Regions from separate parts of the Rahnella sp. BIGb0603 genome, predicted to be linked through region 2. Evidence: predicted binding sites of a transcription regulator. Region 2 holds the regulator's gene; the other holds the start of a gene.
What was found. Region 2 encodes PhoB, which activates phosphate uptake and scavenging genes when phosphate is short. Its sites were predicted from a motif close to CTGTCATAAAACTGNCNNAT; they were not measured.

Region 1: the regulator PhoB is predicted to act here: its motif matches at 2,850-2,869, upstream of serA (phosphoglycerate dehydrogenase).

What each region holds. Positions count from the first base shown of each region.
Region 1 covers NZ_JANUEX010000004.1:58,307-65,736, forward strand. The annotation lists gene M2403_RS11645 (5-formyltetrahydrofolate cyclo-ligase) at 1-333, shown strand, start outside; gene asr (acid resistance repetitive basic protein Asr) at 514-993, shown strand; gene serA (phosphoglycerate dehydrogenase) at 1,346-2,584, opposite strand; gene rpiA (ribose-5-phosphate isomerase RpiA) at 2,925-3,587, opposite strand; gene M2403_RS11665 (LysR family transcriptional regulator ArgP) at 3,803-4,705, shown strand; gene M2403_RS11670 (oxidative stress defense protein) at 4,768-5,508, opposite strand; gene argO (arginine exporter ArgO) at 5,631-6,248, opposite strand; gene mscS (small-conductance mechanosensitive channel MscS) at 6,419-7,300, opposite strand.
Region 2 covers NZ_JANUEX010000001.1:1,027,318-1,034,747, reverse strand. The annotation lists gene sbcC (exonuclease subunit SbcC) at 1-2,562, opposite strand, end outside; gene sbcD (exonuclease subunit SbcD) at 2,559-3,797, opposite strand; gene phoB (phosphate response regulator transcription factor PhoB) at 4,025-4,714, shown strand; gene phoR (phosphate regulon sensor histidine kinase PhoR) at 4,738-6,057, shown strand; gene M2403_RS04900 (cobalamin-independent methionine synthase II family protein) at 6,314-7,417, shown strand.

The sequences.
Region 1 (7,430 bases), on a different contig from region 2:
CCTCACCATCTGTTGTTCCTGCGCTATGCGCCTGAAACACCGCTGGTACGCAATCGTCTTAAAATCCTCCAGCCACAACTTGATATCACACAGGTTGTGCCATTGTCTCAGTTGGATATCATCCTGACGCCGCTGGTCGCGTTTGACCGCCACGGACAACGTCTGGGTATGGGTGGAGGGTTCTACGACCGCACGCTGGAGCACTGGCGGGATGGCGGGCCGTATCCGATTGGCTTAGCGCATGATTGCCAGCAGGTGGACGTCTTGCCGGTGGAGCACTGGGATGTGCCTTTGCCGCAAGTGATCACGCCGGGCAAAGTGTGGACGTGGTGAAGATAGGCTGACTGTTGATACTCCTCTCAGAGAATACTCCCCTCAGAAAATTTCCCTTATACATACCGTTACACGCCGAAACCAATCCCTCACGGACAATAAATTCCGTCATGTCTATTATCTTCTCAACGGCCCCGCAGTGGGGCAGACACATAAACCGATATCTCTGAGGAATTAAACATGAAAAAAGTATTAGCTCTGGTTGTAGCCGCTGCAATGGGTCTGTCTTCTGTCGCTTTCGCTGCTGAAACAACCGCTACTCCGGCACCTGCTGCTGCAACGACCGCTGCGCCTGCGGCCAAGCATGTAACTAAACACAAGACTCACAAGAAAGTCGCTCAGAAAGCGCAGGCTGCTAAAAAACACAAAAAAGCCGCTAAGAAAGCTGCTCCGGTAGCCCAGAAGGCCCAGGCTGCTAAAAAACACGTGAAACACGCTAAGAAAGCTGCTCCGGTAGCGCAGAAAGCGCAGGCTGCTAAGAAACACGTGAAACATGCTAAGAAAGCAACTCCGGTAGCGCAGAAAGCGCAGGCTGCTAAAAAACACGTGAAACATGCTAAGAAAGCTGCTCCGGTAGCGCAGAAAGCGCAGGCTGCTAAAAAACACGTGAAACATGCTAAGAAAGCTGCTCCGGCTACAAAAGCAACCCCAGCAGCATAAGAAGTTACCAAGAAGTCTTTGTGAGGTATTAACTCGCAATTACCAGAAATGCTAAATTTACACCCGGTTCGCCGGGTGTTTTTTTCTCCAGTTTTTATCCTGAGGTACTGTGGATGATGCTGCGCCGCTTCCAGTTCGAAATCACCCTGTCTTCACTGATCCTCTGTGGTCTGGTCAGCCTGTTCTTTTACTTCTGACATTTTCGTGAAGTGCCCTGAGATGGCGCCCGTCATCGGCTCAACGCCTTGAGCAATCTGGCAAACGACTCATCCGGTAAGATCTTCCCGTCTGCGGGAAATAGCATAAAAAAACCGCCTTTCGGCGGTTTATAATCTGTTACTGCGCAGATCTCTCAATAAAGCAAGCGCGCACGGATCGTGCCCGGAATCGCTTTCATCAGTTGCAGCGCGGTGTTCAACGTTGTGACATCCGTTTCAGCATCGATAACCACATAACCGACTTCCGGGCTGGTTTGCAGATACTGTGCTGCAATGTTGATCCCCTGCTCCGCGAAAATCTGGTTGATGCTGGTCAGCACACCCGGACGGTTTTCGTGGATATGCAGCAAACGGCTGGCTTTCTCGGTATGCGCTGGCAAAGAGGCTTCCGGGAAGTTAACCGCGGACAAAGTCGAACCGTTGTCAGAGTATTTCGCCAGTTTGCCCGCCACTTCCAGGCCTATGCCTTCCTGCGCTTCCATGGTAGAACCGCCGATGTGTGGCGTCAGCAGCACGTTGTCGAATTCACACAGCGGAGAATTGAACGGATCGCTGTTGGTCGCCGGTTCTTCCGGGAAGACGTCGATAGCTGCACCGGACAGATGTTTGCTGCGCAGCGCATTGCACAGGGCAGGAATGTCGATCACCGTGCCGCGTGAGGCGTTGATCAGCAATGCGCCCTGTTTGATTTGTGCCAGTTGCACTTCGGAAATCATGTTTTTGGTGCCTGGCGTTTCTGGAACGTGCAGGGTCACGACGTCGCTGGTGCTGAGCAGTTCTTCCAGAGTCGCAATCGGCTGCGCATTACCCAGCGGCAATTTGCTTTCGATGTCGTAATAGAAGACGCGCATCCCCAGGCTTTCCGCCAGAATACCTAACTGTGTACCGATGTGGCCGTAGCCGACAATACCCAGACGTTTACCACGCGCTTCAAAAGAGCCGACGGCCAGTTTGTTCCAGATCCCGCGGTGCGCTTTGGCGTTGGCCTCAGGAATACCGCGCATCATCAGCAACATCTCGCCCAGCACCATTTCGGCGACGGAACGGGTATTAGAGAACGGTGCGTTAAAGACCGGAATACCACGACGGGTTGCCGCTTTCAGGTCAACCTGATTGGTACCGATACAGAAACACCCTACAGCCACCAGTTTTTCTGCTGCCTGGAACACTTCTTCGGTCAGCTGAGTACGCGATCGGAGTCCAACAAAGTGCGCATCACGGATCGATTCTTTCAGCGATTCCGTATCTAAAGCACCTTTGTGAAATTCAATATTGGTGTAACCCGCGGCACGGAGTGTATCAACCGCACTTTGGTGGACGCCTTCCACTAACAAAAATTTAATCTTGTCTTTCTCAAGTGATACTTTTGCCATTTCCCGACCCTATATTTTTTCTGGCTGAATTCGAACTGCTAGGTGACTGCTCACAGTCAACATAACAAAAAATACGCCATCATCAATACAAACGATTGCCTGCCAGACAGCAGAAGGCTCACCGCGCCTGTTGGTTTTCAGCATTTCCTGCTGGTTAGATTTTACAAAGCAAGACGTTCAGGAGGCGATAGTGAGAAATGTGACATAAGTCACCAAATTAAGGCTTTTGAAGAAAAGATGATTCATTCAGAAAATTATCATCTTCATAACATTGTGTTATGACAGGGGGATGACTGGCTGCTTTCAGCAAAAGCAGCCAGATCTTCTGCTTATTGATAGGTTACTTCAGCGTGACAGTTTTTACGCCTTCAGAAGTGCCTACCAGCGCAACGTCGGCGCCACGGTTGGCGAACAGCCCTACCGTCACCACGCCCGCAATTCCGTTGATCTTATTTTCCATCGCGACGGCATCCAGAATGCTCAGATTATGGACGTCGAGAATGATATTGCCGTTGTCAGTCAGAACGTTCTGGCGGTATTCCGGCAGACCACCGAGTTTCACCAGTTCACGCGCAACGTAAGAACGCGCCATCGGGATGACTTCTACCGGCAGCGGGAATTTACCCAGCACATCGACTTGCTTAGACGCGTCCACAATACAGACGAATTTTTTGGCGATCGCGGCAATGATTTTTTCGCGGGTCAGCGCAGCGCCGCCGCCTTTGATCATCTGCATGAAGCCGTTGATTTCATCCGCGCCGTCAACGTAAACGTCCAGCGAGTCCACTTCGTTGCTGTCGAAAACGTGAATGCCTAAGCTTTTCAGTTTTGCCGTTGAAGCGTCAGAGCTGGAAACGGCGCCCTCGATCTGACCTTTGATCGAACCCAGTGCATCGATGAAATGGGCGGCGGTGGATCCGGTTCCGACACCGACGATGGTGCCCGGAGTCACGTAATCCAGTGCGGCCCAGCCGACTGCTTTTTTCAATTCTTCCTGCGTCATAATGGCTTCTCTGTCTGATAACGTAAGTGGCGTGAATACGGAAAAGTGTCGGTGATTATAAAGCATGTGCCGGCAGATTGGGCAGACAAGAGCGTGACCAGATCACACTTATTAAGTGCAATTGGGTTGTAAGCGCCCCGATTTTCCTCACCACAAAACCTGACAATCTGTGGCATAGTGTTCGGATAAAATTAAATCCAAGGGACAGAACTCCGATGAAACGCCCGGACTATAGAACGCTACAGGCACTGGACGCGGTGATCCGTGAGCGCGGTTTTGAGCGCGCCGCACAAAAGCTTTGCATCACCCAATCGGCGGTCTCTCAGCGCATTAAACAACTGGAAAATTTGTTCGGCCAGCCTCTGCTGGTGCGTACCGTGCCGCCTCGTCCGACGGAACAGGGGCAGAAATTACTGGCCCTGTTACATCAGGTGGAACTGCTGGAAGAAGAGTGGCTCGGCAGTGACAGTAACAGCGACAGTAACGATACGCCGCTGCTGCTTTCGCTGGCGGTTAACGCCGACAGCCTGGCAACCTGGCTGTTACCGGCGCTGAAATCCGTGCTGGTCGATTCACCTATCCGCCTGAATTTGCAGGTTGAAGATGAAACCCGGACGCAGGAACGTCTGCGCCGCGGTGAAGTGGTCGGCGCGGTGAGTATTCAACCGCAGCCGCTTCCGAGCTGTCTGGTCGATCAACTTGGCGCGCTGGATTACCTGTTTGTCGCTTCCAAGCCGTTTGCCGATCGGTATTTCCCGAACGGCGTCACCCGTTCCGCGCTGCTGAAAGCGCCGGCGGTTGCGTTTGATCATCTCGACGATATGCACCAGGCATTCCTTCAACAGAACTTCGATTTGTCACCGGGCAGCGTGCCGTGTCATATCGTTAACTCGTCGGAAGCCTTTGTGCAGCTGGCACGTCAGGGCACGACCTGTTGTATGATCCCGCATCTGCAAATCGAGAAAGAGCTGGAAAGCGGCGAGCTTATCGACCTGACGCCCGGCCTGTTCCAGCGCCGGATGCTGTACTGGCACCGCTTTGCGCCGGAAAGCCGCATGATGCGTAAAGTCACCGATGCCCTGCTGGCACACGGACACCAGGTGTTGCGTCAGGACTGATTTAGCGCCGCAGAAAACAAAAAACCCGCCGGAGCGGGTTTTTCATTATTACGGCGTCATATTTACTGAGCTGGTGCGGGTGCCTGCGGCTGCAGTTCGAACACCACATCGACCTGATCATCAAAGTGAATGCTTTGCTGTTCGTAGGTTTCAGCGGCATCATTTTGCGTGGGTGCGGCGGCGGCTTTAAACATGCGCGCAACCGGCATTGGCTGGTAGTTGGCGACGTGATAACGAATGCTGTAAACCGGCCCCAGTTTGGTGTGGAAGCCCTCTGCCAAAGATTTCGCCTGCTGTGTGGCGTTATCAATGGCTTTCTGGCGCGCTTCGTCACGGAAACGATCAGGATTTGCCACACCCAGTTCGATAGAACGGATTTCATTCAGGCCGGATTTTAATGCACCATCCAGCAAATCGTTCAGTTTATCCAGCTGACGCAATGTCACCTGAACCTGCCGCACCGCACGGTAGCCTTTCAGCTCTGAACTGCCGTCTTTCAGGTAATTATATTCCGGCTGTGTGCTGAGATTCGCGGCATTGATGTCTTTCTTTTCAATTCCGTTTTTCTGCAGGAAACCAAAATATTCCGCCACACGATCGTCGGCTTGTTTCTTGGCGCTCGCGGAATCTTTTGCCGATACGCTCACTTCAATGGCCAGCGTCGCGATATCCGGTGTGGCGTCAACGCTTGCCGTACCTGATGTCACCACGTGCGGGCCGGCAGGAACTTCTGCCGCGTGCAACGCTAAAGGTAAAGTCCCTAATCCCAACATCGCTGCTACAGCCAATGCTTTCAGTTTCACAGTGCCTCCATTAATCATCAAAGATCTGGCAATAGTTAATTCAATCAATCCGCAAAACCGTAGCATAAACCGTTACAACTGAAACTAAGATTAGTGACAAAAACCTGTTTTCGGGTAAAAACTCAAAATACGCCGGTCTGACGCGCCAGTTGTACGGCAATCCCCCACATAATTACGCCAACAATAAAGTTGATGACGCGCTGCACTTTCCCGGTGTTTAACCAGGGCGCGAGTAATGCCGCGAGAATGGCCAGCCCGAAGAACCACAGCACAGAAGCACTGACCGCGCCGAGCGCAAACCACGAACGTTCGTCGTGGCTCAGGCTTCCGCCCAGACTACCCAATACGACGAACGTATCGAGATAAACGTGAGGGTTGAGCCAGGTCACCGCCAGCATGCTGACGACAATCTTCCAGCGGCTTTGCTTCGCCACTTCCGCCTGTGCCAGTTCAGGATTTTTGCTGAATGCCGTGCGAAACGCGCCCCAGCCATACCACAGCAGAAATGCCACGCCGCCCCAACTTACCAGCGCTAATAACAGCGGCGATTTGCTCAGCAGCGCGCTGCCGCCAAATATCCCGCCGCAAATCAGCACGATATCGCTCAGCGCGCATAAAGACGCAATCATCAGATGATACTGGCGGCGAATGCCCTGATTCATCACAAACGCATTCTGCGGTCCGAGGGGTAAAATCATTGCGGCGCTCATCGCCAGTCCTTGCAGGAAAATAGCCAGCACGTGAATATCCTTAAAGAGTTAATAACAGAGATTGCGCGCAGTGTAAGGGCTTTGGTGTCATTAGAGGAAATGGATATTTCTAATCGGTCATTAGCCTGACTTATTTGTGAGGAGCCCATTTTTCAGACACAAAAAAGGCGCCCGCAGGCGCCCTTTGAGAAGCCGCGACTTTATTCCGCAGGCTGTACGTTTTTATCCACAACGACAGGGGCCGCCGGATACAAATGAACGTCCATTTGCGGATACGCAATATTGATATTGTTTTTATCCAGCGCACGTTTGAACGATTCCAGCAGATCCCATTTCACGTTCTGCGCATCACCGTTGCTGGTCCATGCGTACACGATGAAATTCAGGGTAGAAGCGGCCATTTCATTCAGACGTACGGTGACGCCTTTATCCTGTAACACACGCTGATCGGCAGTGATGATCTCGGTGAGGATCGATTTGACCAGATCAATGTCAGAGTCATAACCCACGCCGATGGTCATATCGATACGGCTTGTCGGTTCGCGTGAATTGTTGATGATGTTACCGGCAATAATTTTACCGTTTGGTACGACGATGATTTTGTTGTCCGGCGTACGCAGAGTGGTTGAGAAAATCTGTACGTGCGTCACCGTACCGGCTACGCCGCCGAGATCCACATATTCACCGGCACGGAACGGACGGAAAATAACCAACAACACGCCAGCCGCGAAGTTAGACAGCGAGCCCTGTAACGCCAGACCGACGGCCAGACCGGCGGCACCGATAACCGCAATCACCGACGTGGTTTGCACCCCGATGCGTCCGAGAACCGCAATCAGCGTGAAGGCGATAATCGCGTAACGCACCATAGCGGAAAGGAAATCAGAAACCGTGATATCAATACCACGAACTTTCAGAACACGGCTGACACCGCCGGAAACGACGCGGGCGATTATCAGACCGACGATCAGAATGAAAATAGCCGCCACAATGTTCACAGCATAATGCAGAAGTAAGGCCTGGTTTCTCACCAACCAGTTGCCAGCATTATTAATGCTGCCTACAACGTTCAAATCATCCATTTAAAGTACCCCAAAATTACACCCTGTCGGGCTGCAAGAAACCAAAGCTGCCCGACGATGCGGGCAGCAAGTGTGCTTTAAGGTTAACTAACAATGCGATGAAGTGCCAACCGCCCGTTGAGAAAGGCTA
Region 2 (7,430 bases):
ACTCACATGCGCCGGGCGTGCGAGCCGCTGTTTCTCCAGTGTCTCTTTCGCGTCGCTTAACAACGCCTGAGCCTGTACCCGCTGTTTCTGCAACTGGTCTTTACGCTGAAGGAGTTGCTGGCGTAATGCGTCGTCGAGCATCGCGAGTTTCACTGCGTCTTCATCCGCAAACTCGCTGTGGGCCAGCGCCTGTTGCCAGTCTGTTTGTGCCTGATGCAGACGGGCCGTGGCCTGCTGATGTTGCAGTTGCGTGCTGGCGAGCTGACCGGCCAGTTTGTCGCGAAGTTCCTGCGCCCGGTGAAGGGCAGTCTCGGCTTCGCTGACCGCTTTCTCGGCGGCTTGTTGTTGCTGATGTAAGTGCTCGCGAACCTGCGTAACCTGACGGGCGCCGAAGAGTTCTGTGCGCTGCGCCGTCAGTTCCTTCAGCGTTTTCTCGCCATCCGCATACTGGGTTTGCAGGCGTTCAAGCTGTTCCAGAGACTTCGTCAGGTTTTGCTGCGTCAGCGTAAAACGCTCTGCCAGCAATGCACTCTGCTGCTGGACTTTTTGTTGTTCGCCGGCGGCTTCGCTGAGGGCATCTTTCGCCTGTTGCAGCGCACGGGCCAGCTGTTCATGCTGGCGGAGGGTTTCCTGCGTTTGCTGTTCTTCCTGATCGCATGACGCCAGCCATTGCTGAATGTCCGCCGCATCATTCAGGGTGAACGTCAGACCATGCGGAGCGCTGATTTTCTTCCAGTTTTCGAGATGCGCGTTCAGTTGCTGCTGGTCGTGCTCAAGCTGCGTTTGCAGGCGCAATTGGTGTTCTTTCAGGCTTTTAATTTTCGCGGCCAGCTCGATTCCGCTGGCTTTCGCTGCATCAAATTCCAGCTGCATTTTCTCAACACGCTGCGCGGTTTCAGACGGTTTGATCTCCTGATAACTTTCAATCGCCGGATGCGAGGTGGAACCGCACAGCGGGCAGGGTAGGCCGCTTTGCAGATTCGCGCGTTCTGCCGTCAGGCTGACGATCAGTTCCTCGCTTTTCAGCCGCGCTTTGACATCATTCAGATGCTCGAGCTGTTTCTGGCATTGCAGACGGATTTTGCCAAGGCGTTCTTCTTCTTCCGCGATTGCCGTCTGATTCTGCGCAAAATCCTGATGCTGCTGACGGACACGTGAGTCGAGCTGAGGGAAAATCTGTGCGAGTGAGAACAGCTGCTGGCGTACCGGACGCAGTTGCGCCAGTTCAGATTGCCGCTTCTGCAACGCCGTCAGCGGCTGCTGTTTTTCCAGTTCAACCTGACGCTGTTGCTGAGTCTCAAGCGCGGCGGTCAGCGTGGTGTGTTTCGCCTGATGCTGCTGACTCTGTACCTCCAGTTTCTGCCGTTCTTCGGTGATTTTCGCCAGCGTCGCGTTATGCTCACTGGCCTGTTTCTGTACTTCACTGACGGCCTGCTGCGTGTCAGTCAGTGATTTGTGCCACCGGGCAATTTCGCTATCCAGCGGCAGAACTTTTTCGTCCATCAGCGTCTGTAGCTGGCGCTGCTCTCCGGCCTGTTTCTGGCGAGCGGTTTTCGCCTGTTCCAGCGCCAAAGCCAGCGGTGTCATCTGTGCGGCCTGTTGTTGCTGTTGCTGAACCAGTTGCGTGAGCGCTTGCTGTAACTCCTGTGTTTCTTTCTCACAGCGCAACCGGTCGCTGAGCAGCGGACGCAGCTTTTCAGCCGGTTCACTGCGCGCGAGTTGTTGCAACTGCGGCGCTGCGGCGAGGTTTTCCTGCTCTGCCGCCGTCAGCTGCTGCTGAGATTGCTGATATTTTTGCTGCACCTGTTGCCATTGTTGCAGCCAGTTCAGATCCTGCTGGCGCTGAAGCGCCTGCTGGCTGAGGATAATTTCCTGCGCGTTCAGCGCGGCCAGTTCCGTTTCGAACGCCTGACGCTGCTCTTCGCTGAGCAACTCGATACCTGCCATACGCTGATACAAACCGTCGAGCTGATTTTTGGCTTCTTTATGTTGTTCAAACACGCGCTCAGAAAGCCGCCCGTAGATTTCGGTGCCGGTGAGTTCTTCCAGCAATTCCGCGCGGTCGTTGGCATCGGCATTCAGGAACGCGGCGAACTGGCCTTGTGAAAGCATCATTGATTTGGTGAAACGGCCAAAATCCAGCCCGGTCAGCTCGGCGATGGCATCAAGTTTATCGCGCACTTTGTCGGCCAGAATTTTTCCATCGGCCAGCAGTGCCAGTTCCACTTTCGGCGCCTGTAAATTGCCGTCCGGCGAGTTTTTGGCCCGGCGCTGGCTCCAGAACGCGCGGTAGCCAATGCCTTTGACCTCAAACTCGACTTCCGCCAGCGATTCGGCGGTGTGGCGGGTCATCAGTTCATTCTGACTCGGCGTGACGTTCAGACGCGGTGTCTGGTGATAAAGCGCCAGACAAATGGCGTCGAGCAGGGTGGTTTTCCCCGCGCCGGTCGGGCCGGTGATGGCAAATAAACCGTTGCTGGCAAACGGCTCAGCGGTGAAATCAATTTTCCATTCGCCTTCCAGCGAGTTCAGGTTTTTTAATCGCAGGCTGAGAATTTTCATTGTGCGCCGTCCTCCGCATTCTGACCGCTGGTGATCTGTTCAACGACCTGCGCAAACAGCGTGCGCATCCGCGCCTGACGCGGCTCATCAGGATCCGGTTCCAGCGCCAGACGTCGTTCAAACACGTCACTGACGCTCAGCTCGCTGAGCGTTTCTTTTTCCTGTTGTTCGATGCTGCTGATGCGCTGTTCTTTACTGCGGCGCAGCAGAACGACTTCCACCGGCAAATCTGCGGTCAGCGTCTGAATGCGTCGCTGAATATCGCTGAGATAATCCTGCGTGGCGACTTCGATATCCAGCCAGACCGGCTTTTGCATATCGCCGCCTGCAAACTGCGCCAGCTGTTTTTCGATTTCAGCCAGCGAACCTTTGATGATCTGCATAGGCTGGAAAACCGGGATTTCCAGCGTGTCGATGGCGTTAAGCGTAGCGCCGTCGAAATCGAGTAAGTACACACTTTTGGCTTTGCTCAGTTCGTCAAAACTCAGGGCAATCGGCGAGCCGCTGTAACGGATATGTTCGGTTTTTGCGACGCACTGGGCGCGGTGAATATGCCCGAGCGCCACGTAATCTACCGGCGGAAATGCCTGGGCCGGGAAGGCGTCGAGCGTGCCTATATAGATGTCGCGCACGGAGTCAGACGTGCTGACGCCGACGGTGGTCAGATGGCCGGTAGCGATAATGGGCAACGGCATACCAAGTTTCTGACGCTTCGCCAGTGCGGCCTGATATAGCGCGTCATAATGCGCCGCAATGGCTTCCTGCAACGCGAGCTGTTTGTCGCTGCCGGACTGTCCGGCCTGGCTGGCGAGTAAATCGCGCGGACGCAAAAACGGAATGGCACACAACACCGCGCCGGGCTGGCCTTCACGCGTGTTCAGCACTAAAACCTGTTCCTCCAGATTTTCGCCTACGGTGGCGATCACCCGTGTATTCAGGCACGAAAGCAGTTCGCGGGATTCATTGAGGGTGGCGACGGAATCGTGATTCCCGGCCAGCACCACCAGCTGACAGCCGGTTTGTTGTAATTCCACCACGAAGCGGTTGTACAACTCGCGGGCGTAACTGGGCGGCGAACCGGTATCAAAGATGTCCCCGGCGACAATGACGGCGTCCACCTGATGCTGCTGCACCTGACCGGTCAGCCAGCGCAAAAATGCCTGATGTTCAGCGGCGCGGCTTTTGGTAAAAAAGTACTGGCCGAGGTGCCAGTCGGAGGTGTGGATCAGGCGCATGAGACTCCCGTGTGAACCCTGTATGACGACAATGGTGCAAAGTATAAACGTCGGCGGGGGAACCTGTCCCCGATAAATCAGACCAATTTCAGCAGGATGGCGGGAATTTATCTGTCATATTTGCCTTAAATGAACCATCATTTTCATTCATAAATCTGTCACAAAACTGACGCATAATGGCGCCCGCAATCAAATAAAAGATCGCTAACCTATTGGCAGGACCTACGATGGCTAGACGTATATTGGTGGTTGAAGACGAAGCTCCAATCCGTGAAATGGTGTGTTTTGTACTGGAACAGAATGGATATCAGGCAGTAGAAGCTGAAGATTTTGATTCAGCGATTGGCCAGTTAGTGGAACCTTACCCAGAACTGATCCTGCTCGACTGGATGCTACCCGGCGGTTCCGGTATTCAGTTTATTAAGCACCTTAAACGTGAAGCACTGACCCGCGAAATTCCGGTGATGATGCTGACCGCTCGCGGTGAAGAAGAAGATCGGGTGCGCGGCCTGGAAGTCGGTGCCGATGATTACATCACTAAACCGTTTTCACCAAAAGAACTGGTTGCCCGTATTAAAGCGGTGATGCGCCGGATTTCGCCAATGGCGGTCGAAGAAGTGATCGACATGCAGGGGCTCAGTCTGGATCCGTCGTCTCACCGGGTGATGGCCAACGAGCAGGCGCTCGATATGGGGCCGACCGAATTTAAGTTGTTACACTTCTTTATGACCCATTCCGAACGCGTTTACAGCAGAGAACAGTTGCTCAATAACGTGTGGGGCACTAACGTTTATGTGGAAGATCGCACGGTAGACGTGCATATTCGTCGTTTGCGTAAAGCGCTGGAAACCAGTGGACATGACAGAATGATCCAGACTGTTCGTGGTACCGGATATCGTTTCTCAACGCGTTATTGAGTCCCCCACAGCGGAGAACCTGTGTGTTAGAACGTTTGTCATGGAAACGTCTGGCCGGCGAATTTTTTCTCTTTTGTCTGCCAGCCCTGATCCTCGGAATTTTCGTCGGCCATTTCGGCTGGCTCCTCTTTGCGTCGCTGGTCGCGGCGCTGGGCTGGAATTATTACAATCAGCTTAAACTCTCTCACTGGCTGTGGCTTGACCGCAGCATCACCCCGCCGAACGGGCGCTGGAGCTGGGAACCGCTGTTTTACGGGCTGAACCAGATGCAGATGCGTAACCGGCGACGTCGTCGTGAATTAGGTCAGTTGATCAAACGTTTCCGCAGCGGTGCCGAATCGCTGCCGGATGCGGTGGTTCTGGCGACGGAAGAAGGCAATATCTTCTGGTGTAACGGACTGGCGCAGGATCTGCTCGGTTTCCGCTGGCCGGAAGATAACGGCCAGCATATTTTTAACCTGCTGCGTTATCCGGAATTCCGCACCTGGATCCAGACCCGTGACTTCAGCCGTGCCCTGAATCTGCAACTCAATAATGAACATTACGTCGAGTTTCGCGTGATGCCGTATTCCGAGGGGCAGCTTCTGATGGTGGCGCGTGACGTCACGCAGATGCGTCAGCTCGAAGGCGCGCGACGTAACTTCTTTGCCAACGTCAGCCATGAACTTCGCACGCCGCTCACTGTGTTGCAGGGGTATCTGGAAATGATGGAAGACGCCAAGCTGGAAGAGCCGTTCCGCACCAAAGCGCTGGATACGATGCAGGAGCAGACGAGGCGTATGGACGGGCTGGTGAAGCAGCTTCTGACCCTGTCGAAAATCGAAGCATCCGCCAATATCGATATGCACGAGAAGGTCGATATTCCGGTGATGCTCAGCATGCTTGAGCGGGAAGTGCAGACGTTAAGCGGCGGGAAACATGAAGTGGTGTTTCGCGTAAACGAAAAGCTGAAAGTCTTTGGCAATGAAGATCAGCTGCGCAGTGCGGTATCGAATCTGGTGTATAACGCCGTGAATCACACCCCGCCGGGCACGCGGATTGAAGTCAGCTGGCAGCAAATTCAACATGGCGCGCAGTTTCAGATAAGTGACAACGGGCCGGGCATTGCGCCGCAGCACTTACCGCGTCTGACCGAACGTTTTTACCGTGTGGATAAGGCGCGCTCACGCCAGACCGGCGGCAGCGGACTGGGGCTCGCCATCGTAAAACATGCGCTCAGCCACCATAATTCGAAACTCGAAGTTCTCAGCGAAGTCGGCGTCGGCACGCGGTTTATGTTCACGCTGGCACCAAAATTGATTGTTCCTCAGGGTTCAGACTCCCCGGTCACCGTAAAACCTTAATTTCAGCAATTTACATAAAGTCTGTTATCAGCCGATAGCAGGCTTTTTCATTTCTATTTATGGCGCGATTCTGCCTGATGATCATGAATTTATTTCACGTCCCATGAAAATTCCTCTGTTGTGAGTGAAGAGGCTGCATGACAGTATGGCCTTAAAGCCGTTTAGACATCCAGATGTCTATAAATAACGCAACGTAATTATTTACTTTGTAAATCATTCGCATTCCGCCAGGGGCGTGATGCCATAAGGAGTTTTCATGCAACGTACTACCCCTCCGTTCCGCGCTGACGTCGTTGGCAGTTTCCTGCGTCCGGCCGCGATCAAAGAAGCCCGCAAACAGTTTCAGGCCGGTGAAATTAATGCAGTACAGCTGCGCGCGGTGGAAGACACTGAAATCCGCCGTGTGGTGGATTTGCAGCGTGAAGCCGGTCTGCAGGTGGTGACGGATGGCGAGTTCCGCCGTGCGTGGTGGCACTTTGACTTCTTCGAAGGCCTGGAAGGGGTGGAAGGTTATGATGCGGTTCAGGGGATCCAGTTCAACGGCGTACAGACGAAAGCGCGCAGTATCAAAGTGGTGAGCAAACTCGGTTTTGGTTCGCACCCGATGCTGGAAGATTTCCGTTTCCTGAAAAGTATCAGCGGAACGGCTGTGCCGAAAATGACTATTCCCAGCCCGAGCGTGATGCATTTTCGCGGTGGCCGAAATGCTATCAGCAAAGACGTTTATCCTGATCTGAAAGACTATTTTGACGATCTGGCACAGGTTTACCGGGACGCGATCAAAGCTTTTTACGATGCCGGCTGTCGTTATCTGCAACTCGACGATACCGTCTGGGCGTATCTGTGTTCTGAAGATCAGAAGAAACAAATCCGCGAACGGGGTGACTCTCCGGAAGAGTTAGCACGTACTTACGCTGACGTGCTCAACAAAGCCATCGCCGGTAAACCTGACGATCTGGTGATTGGCCTGCATGTTTGCCGCGGTAACTTCCGTTCAACCTGGATTTCTGAAGGTGGCTATGAGCCGGTGGCAGAGATTCTGTTTGGCGGTGTGAATATCGACGCCTTCTTCCTGGAATATGACAATGAACGTTCAGGCGGTTTTGAGCCACTGCGTTTCATCAAAAAAGGTCATCAGCAGGCGGTTCTGGGGCTGATCACCACCAAATCCGGTGAACTTGAGCTGGCGAAAACCGTGGAAGCACGGATCGCAGAGGCGGCTGAATATCTGGACATTAACCAGATTTGCCTGAGCCCGCAGTGTGGCTTCGCGTCTACGGAAGAAGGCAATAGCCTGACCGAAGCGCAGCAGTGGGAAAAACTTAAACTGGTGGTGGATATCGCCGCCCGCGTCTGGTAAATCCGGAAAGCGG